2 linked regions of the Hahella chejuensis KCTC 2396 genome follow. The protein of the gene in region 1 interacts with the protein of each later gene in a pairwise test. Links are inferred from orthologs where the notes say so. Each region holds a gene or a part of one and is shown in the gene's direction. Other genes may lie near its edges.

Region 1 (5,259 bases):
CTGCAACCATTCCAGCGCCTGCGCCAACATACGACGGTTGATATCGCGATTGACCTGGGTAAAGTCCATCGGATGGAACTGCATCGTCAAACCATAGTCGCGCAATTGGTAGCTGAGCAGTTCCTGGCCATCTTTCGGCCACAATTTGGCGACGGTATCGGGACCTTTTGGCTGCAAATAGATTGCCAATCCAGTTTGTTCGGAGAAAGCGATCAGTTTTTGCAAATCTTCTTCAGTGAGCGGGTCCATATGACGGATCACCAAAGCGCACATATCGTCGCCCGCCGCCACTTCGATCTGAGGAATACGTTGATAGCCGGAGAGGCTTCGAACCAGCGCTTTCAGTTCAGGAATACGGCCCCCGACAGACTCGATCAATATCGGGCATTCATCAATGGCGGTCAGGAAGTTACTGTAGCGCTCGCGGAAGCCGACAAGAACTTCATCACGCTTGGCGACATAACGCACGCCCAGTCTCGCTTTTGTGCGATAACCGCGCCCCGCGCCCACCAGAGGCGGAACAACCTGTTCCGGCTTTAAGTCGCCAAAATGGCGTAGGTGGTCCAGTAACACAGACTCTTTGTGGTTGATCTGAAAGCCCAGATCAACATGCTGCATGCTGCAGCCACCGCACAGTTTGGAGAATTGACAGTCAGGCTCAATGCGTTGCGGATGCTGCGTCAGCACCTCTTCTACAGCAAGCTCATCATAGCTGCGACGACTGTTTACATATCGCGCAGTCACAGTTTCGCCAGGCAATGCGCCTTCGACAAACAGGGTTTTGCCATCTTTATGAGAGACGCCACGCCCTTCGTGACTGAGAGATTCGATTTCGCAGGTAATGGACTCTTGGGGTAACTTCTTTCTACGACGAGACATGCTTATAAACCTGGGCTATGGGGCCGATCTGGATAAAAAGCCGGCCATTATAGCGGCCTCCCGCAACAGATATAAGGGCTTTGGCGTCGCGCTCCGGCGCAACAGCTTTAGCTGCGGAATACGCCGGTAGACAGGTAGCGGTCGCCCCGATCACAGATAATGGCGACGATCACCGCATTTTCAACCTCACGGGAAATACGCAACGCTCCAGCGATGGCGCCGCCGGAAGATACGCCACAGAAAATACCCTCTTCCCGAGCCAGTGCGCGCATAGTCTCTTCGGCTTCCTGCTGGGCGATATCCAAAACCAGGTCCACTGACTCGGGCTGATATATTTTTGGCAAATACGCTTCCGGCCAACGACGAATGCCAGGTATGGACGCGCCATCGGCAGGCTGCAGGCCGACAATCTGAATCTCCGGATTGCGCTCTTTGAGATAGCGAGAGGTTCCCATAATAGTGCCGGTGGTCCCCATGGAGCTGACGAAGTGAGTAATCGCACCATCGGTTTGGCGCCAGATTTCCGGGCCCGTCGTCTTGTAGTGCGCCAGAGGATTATCCGGGTTGGCGAACTGATCCAGCACCTTGCCTTTGCCTTCGGACTCCATTTGCTTGGCGAGATCACGCGCCCCTTCCATCCCCTCTTCTTTGGATACAGAGATGATTTCCGCACCATAGGCGGTCATCGCCGCGCGACGTTCTTCACTCATATGCGCCGGCATGATCAGGACCATACGGTAGCCTTTGATCGCTGCCGCCATAGCCAGGGCGATCCCGGTATTTCCGCTGGTAGCCTCAATTAATGTGTCGCCAGGTCGGATGTCGCCCCGATTCTCCGCTTCTTGGATCATACTCATGGCGGGACGGTCCTTGACTGATCCCGCCGGATTATTTCCCTCAAGCTTCGCCAGAATGACATTACTGGTGTCGCCGGGTAGTCTTTGTAGTCGAACAAGCGGCGTGTTTCCAACGTAGGATTCAATCGTGGGGTATGACATCTTTAACGTTCGCTTCTTTTTAAATTCAATCAATTAGCTGTAGAATCGGAAATGTCCTTGTCCGCTGCGGCGCCGCTGTGACAATGACTCAACGTCGCCTGAGCAAAAATCCGGTCCCTGTTACGCCATCGAACCATTTCCTTCGATAGCTGTGTCCGGACTTGATATTGGCCGAACATCGGCCATGATAAGCAATAATCTGAGAGTGGCGATATATTCTTTTTTAATATAAAAATCACTTTATATCATAAATACCATAATATGCCGTTTACCCGCGCCTCCTCTACAAGTCGCCGAAGGGCCCCTGCATGAAACGCTGGGGTATAAAAGTAAAGGTCATTCTATTGACCTTGGCGCCGTCACTCACTATTGCGTTCACGTTGTCCGCAGCCTTTGTATTTACTCGCCTGGACGATCTCAGCGACGTGCTCCTGGAGCGCGGCTCCGACTCCGCCCGTCACCTCGCCAACGCTGCGGAGTATGGCGTTTTCACCGGAAACCGCCGCCAATTGATTGGACTGACCAACGCCGTACTGGAAGAGAAAGATATTCGTTCGGTCTCTATTTACGGGCGTCAACGCCAGATTTTGGCCCATGCCGGCCCACGTATTCAGGAAGAGCACACGATCCCCGCCAGCTTATCCACACAGCTTACGATTTATTCCAGTGAGGATGTGCTGCGCTTCACCGCCCCGGTCACCCTGCAAGACCTTAGTCTGAGCGAGGACGCTAATTTGCAGGAATCCGAAGCCTCCAATGGGCTACAGGATAATATCCTGGGGTGGGCGGTCATCGAGGTGTCCCGCGCGCCAACTCAGGTCGCCAAGTATCGAACGATTCTCTTCGCCGTCAGCGCCGTGTTCACCGCCATAATTGTGTGCACATTTCTTGCGCTGCGTCTGAGCCGCGACCTTACTTCGCCGCTATCTCAGGTGGCGCAAGCGCTTACCCGTATAAAAGAAGGCAAGCTGGATACCCGCGTCTATATAGAAGCCAGTCCTGAACTGGCGCTGCTCCAGGACGGCATCAATTCCATGGCGGAAGCTCTCGCCAAGGCCCGCAGTGAGATGCAGCAAAATATAGATCAGGCCACGGAAGACCTCAGGGAGACGCTGGAAACCATAGAGATCCAGAACATAGAGCTGGATATGGCCCGGAAGGAAGCTATCGAAGCCAGCCGGGTAAAGTCGGAATTTCTAGCCAATATGTCTCATGAAATCCGCACTCCGCTCAACGGGATAATTGGGTTCACGCATCTCCTGCTGAAATCCAACCTGGGGCCTCAGCAGCGAGACCAGCTCAACACAATCCTGAAGTCGTCCGAAATCCTGCTAACGATCATCAACGATATCCTGGATTTCTCCAAAATCGAGGCCGGCAAGCTGGTTCTGGATAATACCACCGTCAACCTACAGGAAATCGTGGAAGACGTTCTCACCATGCTTGCTCCCGGCGCCCACGAGAAAAATCTGGATCTGGCGGGTCTTGTCTACTCCGACGTGCCAAGCCATATCATGGGCGATCCGCTGCGCATCAAACAGATCGTCACCAATTTGGTCAATAACGGCATTAAATTCACTCAGAGCGGTGAAGTGGTGGTGCGCGTGATGCTGGAAGACGAATCCGATGAGAGTTCGCTCATCAAAATCACTGTCACCGACAGTGGCGTAGGACTTTCCCGCGTCCAACAACAAACGCTGTTCAGCGCCTTCAGCCAAGCGGACGCATCAACAGCAAGGCGCTTCGGCGGCACCGGCCTGGGCCTGGTTATCTCCAGACGCCTGACCGAACAAATGGGTGGACAGATCGGGGTTGAAAGCGAACTTGGCAAAGGGTCCACGTTCTGGATCGAGCTCCCCGTCGAAATTGCTCCCAACCAGCCAGACAACGAGCTCAACCACCGTTTGTTTGAAGGCGAACGGGTCATCTATCTTGAGCACCAGAAGAAAACTGGACTGGCGGTGGAGCATACGCTCAACAAATGGGGCTCCAACGTCACTCAGGTAGACAATATCAAAGACCTGGCGGACAAAGTGGAGGAAGCGCAACGCAAAGGCGAAGGCTTCGCTGTCGCCATTATTGGTCTGACCCGCCACCACCTGCGCTCGAACTCTTACCTGCAGACCGTACGCAAGCTGGAGTACAAACTCGATTGCCGCACGTTGATACTGACGCCGACCATCGACACCGGTAACGAGGAGCCGCCAATACTGACTGACGCCTCGACTTTCCTGATTAAGCCGGCTTCACAGCGTCGGCTGGCGAATGCGCTAAGCTGGCTGATCGAAGGACGCTCTGACGAAGAGGAAGCGCCGTCGGCGGTATCTATCAAACAGTTGAACGCCACCAGTGGTCGCAAGCCGCTGGTGCTGGCTGTGGATGACAACCTCGCCAACCTCAAACTGGTGGAAGCCTTTCTCTTAGACCTGGGAGCCGTGGTGGAAACAGCCATGAGCGGCTACGAAGCCCTCACCAAGGCCAAGCAGAAGCGCTTCGACGTAATCTTTATGGATGTACAGATGCCCGGGATGGATGGGGTTGAAACCACGATCAAGATTCGTGAGTTTGAAGCTGGTAAACGACGCACCCCGATCATCGCCCTCACCGCACACGCAATGTCGGAAGAGCGTAAGCAACTACTGCAAAGCGGCTTTGACGATTACCTCACCAAACCCACCAATGAAGATGAGCTACAGCGCATTATAGAGCGCAGAACCGGCTTCCAGCTGTCGCCGCAGCCCTCGCTAACCCAACAACCTGTCCGGGAGCCAGGAAAGATAAAGCCATCAGTGAAAGCCGCCACCGAGCCGTGCGTGGACATTCGCAGTTGCGTCACTCTTGCCGGAGGCAAAAAAGGATTAGCGGAAGAATTATTCTCCATGCTGCTTGAAAATCTGCCGGAAGAGCGCAAGTCCATAGAGAGCGCCTGGGAGCAGCAAGACCGATCTGAATTATTGGAACGCGTTCATCGTCTTCATGGCGCGACGCGCTACTGTGGAGTCCCCTTGCTGCGCAACGCCGCAGCGGAACTGGAAGGACAAATCAAGCGTGAAGTAGAGCCGCTGGAGACTGCCGTGTCCGTTCTATTTGAAGAAATAGAACGAGTGCTTTACTGGTCTGACAGAAATGACTGGCAGACAGAGTTCAGAGAATATCAGACTCAGTCAGCCCCGCAGTCCTAGTTAGATTTGGGTTTTCGCGACATCTACCTTTGACGGTGATTAGCCCTTGGTGAGCTTGAGGTAACTGCGCATCAGCTCTCGGGAGTGCAGAGGACGACCGCCTAATAGTTCATCAAGGCACCGGCGTGTCAACCTCTTGGCTGCTGAAAGACTACCTGGAACAGACCAGTCGCGACCAGCTATCGCTATTAGATGATGAC
Region 2 (4,860 bases), 580 kb from region 1 along the record:
GCGGCAGGAGCTTGATCTCTATGTCTGTATGCGTCCGGTGCGCTGGTTTAAGGGCGTGCCCAGCCCGGTGGTGGCGCCGCAGAAAACCGATATGGTGATTTTCCGAGAGAACTCTGAGGACATCTACGCAGGGATCGAATGGAAAGCGAACAGCCCGGAAGCGCAAAAAATCATCCGTTTTCTACGCGAAGAAATGGGCGTCACAAAGATTCGTTTTCCTGATAATTGCGGCATCGGCGTCAAGCCTGTGTCGGAAGAAGGCACTAAGCGTCTGGTGAGAAAAGCGATTCAATATGCGATTGATAATGACAAGCCGTCGGTGACCTTGGTCCATAAAGGCAACATTATGAAGTACACTGAGGGCGCATTTAAGGACTGGGGCTATGAACTGGCGGTGGAGCGTTTCGGGGCGGAGCCTTTGGATGGCGGACCATGGCGCGCATTCAAAAACCCGAAAACAGGGCGCCAAATTGTCATTAAAGACGTTATTGCCGATGCGTTCCTGCAGCAAATTCTGATGCGCCCGGAAGATTACAGCGTCATTGCGACACTGAACCTGAACGGCGACTATATTTCCGACGCTTTGGCGGCGGAAGTCGGGGGAATCGGCATTGCGCCGGGCGCCAACATCGGCGGCAGCGTGGCCTTGTTTGAAGCGACGCACGGCACGGCGCCGAAGTATGCGGGTCAGGACAAGGTGAATCCCGGGTCGTTGATCCTTTCGGCAGAGATGATGCTGCGTCATATGGGATGGGAAGAGGCGGCGGATCTGATCTTGAACGGCATGGCGGGCGCCATAGAAGCCAAAACAGTGACCTACGACTTTGAGCGCTTAATGCCGGACGCGACTTTACTGAAAACCTCTGAGTTTGGTGACGCGGTCATCAGGCATATGAAGTAGGATTTTACATCCGTCGGAAACTAAAAAGCCCCGCACTCTGCGGGGCTTTTTTCGCCATCTCGTTTGTGTTTATCGCCATGGTCTGGCGTACATAAAGATGATGGCGCAAAGGCGGTGATTTGGCCGATTGATGTCGCAAGCAGGGCAAAACACGCCCCGTACAAGCCGGAGCATGTTTGGAATTACAAGTATCCGGATGGTTGCTAAGCTAGGCGCTTGCGGCCATTGGCGTCCTTGAATTCTCTTTTGATTTATTCTCGACTGATTCGGTTTTGGCGGCGCTTTCAGGGCCTTCCGCAGTTTCCGTTTCAGGATTTTTCGAGGATTTTTCTGGTTCGGATTCTAACGGAACAATATTGACCGCGTGGAATCCTTTGCCGCTGGGCTGTGCGTCAAAATTAACAGCTTGTCCCGCTTTCAGCGTCTTATATCCTTCCATTTGGATTGACGAGAAGTGGACGAACAGATCTTCTTTGCAGAGATCGCCGTTTCCTTCATCAGCGATGATAAAGCCGTAGCCCTTGGCATTATTGAACCATTTTACTTTACCTTGAGGCATGATCGACTCCCTTGTCTCCATAGAGATGGGCTTTTACCCTAGTTATTTTTGTCTATTGGCCAGTCCACTCTAATTTTACTACTTTCGCTTTACTACTGAAGCACCGGTAGCAGCAGTACAACAATTCGAGTATCTCGGCCTAGTTTGCTACCAATGCAGATAGTATTATAAAGCAGCGCATATTGAAAGTAACCGGCCAAAAGGCTGGGCCCATTGAAGTTTGGATGGGGCGACTCCACTTTTATAATTGGCGTATAGTGTAGTTGGCGGGCAGTTATTGTGTTGCAAAAAAGAGCTCAGAGCTGGTTGCCGGAAAGTTACGAACTACTGTAAAAATTTAACTAAATTATTCAATCCGGCTATGGGTAAAGTTGAAAATAGTCTACTAATATTAAATCAGGACAACGATGGCCTGGAGGATGAAGGGAACCAAGATGGGGACCACCCCGGGAGTCTAGCGCTAGCGCCTGAGAAACCGGCGCTGAAGCGGCCTTCGATGTATCAGGTTGTTATGTTGAATGACGACTATACACCGATGGACTTCGTTGTTGAGGTGTTGATAAGGTTTTTCAACATGTCGGAACCTAAGGCTACGCAAGTTATGCTGGCGGTGCATACCCAAGGGCGTGCAGTATGTGGAGTGTTCACCAGGGATATCGCTGAGTCGAAGGCGGCTCAGGTAAACCAATACTCGTCCGAGTGTGAACACCCACTGCTATGTGAGATAGAAAGAGCGGATTAGTCATTCCTGAGGTGCCAAATGCTAAGTAAAGACCTCGAATTAACTCTTAATGCAGCTTTCAAAAGCGCGCGCGAGAAACGTCATGAATTCATGACAGTCGAGCACCTTTTGCTTGCCCTGCTCGACAATGATTCAGCGCTGAAAGTGTTAACAGCATGCGGTGCGGATCTGGGTCAGCTGCGTAACGAGCTTTCGGAGTTTGTTGATTCGACTACGCCGTTGATTCCGAACAATGATCCGGAGCGGGAAACTCAGCCGACTCTTGGGTTTCAACGGGTGCTTCAAAGAGCCGTATTTCATGTCCAGTCTTCAGGCAAAAAAGAAGTGACTGGCGCTAATGTACTGGTCGCTATTTTTAGCGAACAGGAAAGTCAGGCGGTGTACGTCCTGAAGAAACAGAATGTCGCTCGTATTGACGTGGTTAATTATATCAGTCATGGCATTTCCAAAGTTTCCGGCGACCGTGAACAGGACGAGGAACACGAACACCAGGAGGAAGGCTTGGAAGAGGGCGGCGGTTCAAAACCTTTGGAATCGTACGCAACCAATCTGAATGAGCAGGCCAGACTGGGGCGGATTGATCCTTTAATCGGTCGTGACAAAGAGCTGGAAAGAGTCATGCAGATTCTTTCGCGCCGGCGTAAAAACAACCCGCTACTGGTGGGTGAGGCCGGTGTTGGTAAAACCGCTATCGCTGAAGGTCTGGCGAAGCAGATTGTTGAAGGCAACGTGCCAGATATCATCAAAGACGCTGTGGTCTATTCTCTGGACCTTGGCGCGCTGCTCGCAGGAACTAAATATCGTGGCGACTTTGAAAAACGTTTTAAAGCGTTACTGAAAGAATTGAAGCGCCAAACCAAGTCCATTCTGTTTATTGACGAGATTCATACGATTATTGGCGCAGGTTCCGCTTCCGGCGGCGTGATGGATGCTTCAAATCTATTGAAACCGTTGTTGAGTTCCGGTGAAATTCGCTGTATCGGCTCAACCACCTTCACTGAATTCCGCGGCATATTTGAGAAAGACAGCGCCTTGGCGCGTCGTTTCCAGAAGATTGACGTAGTCGAGCCTTCCGTTAACGATACCTATCTGATTCTGAAAGGTCTCAAGCGGCAGTTTGAGAAGCATCATGAAGTCGAGTATACCGATGCTGCGCTGCGTTCCGCTGCGGATTTGGCGGATCGCTATATCAATGATCGCCACATGCCGGATAAGGCGATTGACGTGATTGATGAGGCGGGGGCCAGCCAGAGGCTGAAGCCAGAGGCTGAGCGCGCCAAGATCATTGATATTCATATTGTCGAAAGCGTTGTGGCGTCGATCGCCAGGATTCCGCCGAAAACAGTTTCCTCTTCAGACAAAGACAAGCTGCGTAACCTGCAGCGCAACCTCAAGATGGTGGTGTTTGGTCAAGATCCTGCCATTGAGGCGTTGGTGACTGCTATCAAACTCTCCAGAGCGGGCCTGAAGTCAGAAGGCAAACCTGAAGGTTCATTCCTGTTTGCCGGTCCTACTGGGGTTGGTAAGACGGAGGTGACTCGTCAGTTGGCCAAAATTCTCGGTGTGGAGCTGGTGCGTTTTGATATGTCCGAATACATGGAAAGGCACACTGTTTCCCGCTTGATTGGCGCGCCTCCCGGCTATGTCGGATTTGATCAGGGCGGCTTGCTGACAGAAGCGGTGAATAAGAATCCTCACTGCGTGTTACTGCTGGATGAGATTGAGAAGGCGCACCCGGAAGTCTTTAACTTGCTTCTACAGGTGATGGACCATGGCACTTTGACTGACAACAATGGCCGTAAGGCGGATTTCCGCCACGTCATATTGGTAATGACCACCAACGCCGGCGCTGAAGAGATGAGTCGTCGCTCAATCGGTTTCCGGACTCAGGATCACACCACTGATGGTATGGAAATTATTACCAAGACCTTTACGCCAGAGTTTAGAAACCGTCTTGATGGGATCATTCAGTTTGGTCCATTGGACACTACAACGATTACTCATGTGGTGGACAAGTTCCTGACCGAAATGCAGGCGCAGCTGGACGATAAGCGTATTCTTCTGGAGTTCGATACTGAAGCCAAAGCATGGCTGGCGGTGCATGGATATGACGAGAAGATGGGGGCGAGACCCATGGCTCGGCTTATTCAGGAGAATATCAAGAAGCCTCTTGCCGAACAGATCCTGTTCGGAGATTTGGCGGAGTGCGGCGGCACGGTGTTTGTCAGCGTGAAAGACGACAAGCTGGACTTTAAGTATGTGCCGGAGCGTGAGCTGCTGGATGAGTCCACGCATTAATTGGAAAGGGTGTTGGAAACTAAAAAAGGGGCGATAAGCCCCTTTTTTATTTCGCCTGATTAAATGACCGCATAGTTGCCGGTGATTTATGAATCTTCCCAGCTATAGAACTTGCTTAGAATGTTCTGGCGGCGATATGGGAAAATTAATGTGAGGTATTAGCGGGCGCGGTATACGATGCGACCTTTGCTCAGGTCGTAGGGGGTCATTTCTACTTTGACTTTGTCTCCAGTCAGAATGCGGATGTAGTTTTTGCGCATCTTCCCAGAAATGTGGGCAGTCACAACATGACCATTTTCGAGTTGAACCCTAAACATTGTATTGGGAAGGGTGTCAATGATGGTCCCTTCCATTTCAATA

Evidence for each region. Proteins that work in one complex are often made in the same cells at the same time.
Region 2: the proteins of HCH_RS08170 (region 1) and clpA interact in binary tests that used the Escherichia coli proteins (3 or more experiments, as listed by UniProt). The link is inferred for Hahella chejuensis KCTC 2396 from one-to-one orthologs.

What each region holds. Positions count from the first base shown.
Region 1 is NC_007645.1:1,825,441-1,830,699, reverse strand. What follows is about bases 1,821-5,259. They hold HCH_RS08170 (response regulator), read left to right. Parts: upstream 1,821-2,185; coding sequence 2,186-5,059; downstream 5,060-5,259. Other genes in these bases: recO (DNA repair protein RecO), read right to left, coding at 5,099-5,259; cysM (cysteine synthase CysM), read right to left, coding at 1,821-1,877. In the rest of the region: 23S rRNA (uracil(1939)-C(5))-methyltransferase RlmD, read right to left, coding at 1-879; more of cysM, read right to left, coding at 987-1,820. UniProt on the Escherichia coli protein: Member of the two-component regulatory system UvrY/BarA involved in the regulation of carbon metabolism via the CsrA/CsrB regulatory system. Phosphorylates UvrY, probably via a four-step phosphorelay.
Region 2 is NC_007645.1:2,399,347-2,404,206, forward strand. The notes cover bases 1,895-4,860. They hold clpA (ATP-dependent Clp protease ATP-binding subunit ClpA), read left to right. Parts: upstream 1,895-2,220; coding sequence 2,221-4,500; downstream 4,501-4,860. Other genes in these bases: clpS (ATP-dependent Clp protease adapter ClpS), read left to right, coding at 1,895-2,202; infA (translation initiation factor IF-1), read right to left, coding at 4,659-4,860. Also shown: icd (NADP-dependent isocitrate dehydrogenase), read left to right, coding at 1-901; HCH_RS34995 (cold-shock protein), read right to left, coding at 1,110-1,460; more of clpS, read left to right, coding at 1,822-1,894. UniProt on the Escherichia coli protein: ATP-dependent specificity component of the ClpAP protease. It directs the protease to specific substrates. It has unfoldase activity. The primary function of the ClpA-ClpP complex appears to be the degradation of unfolded or abnormal proteins.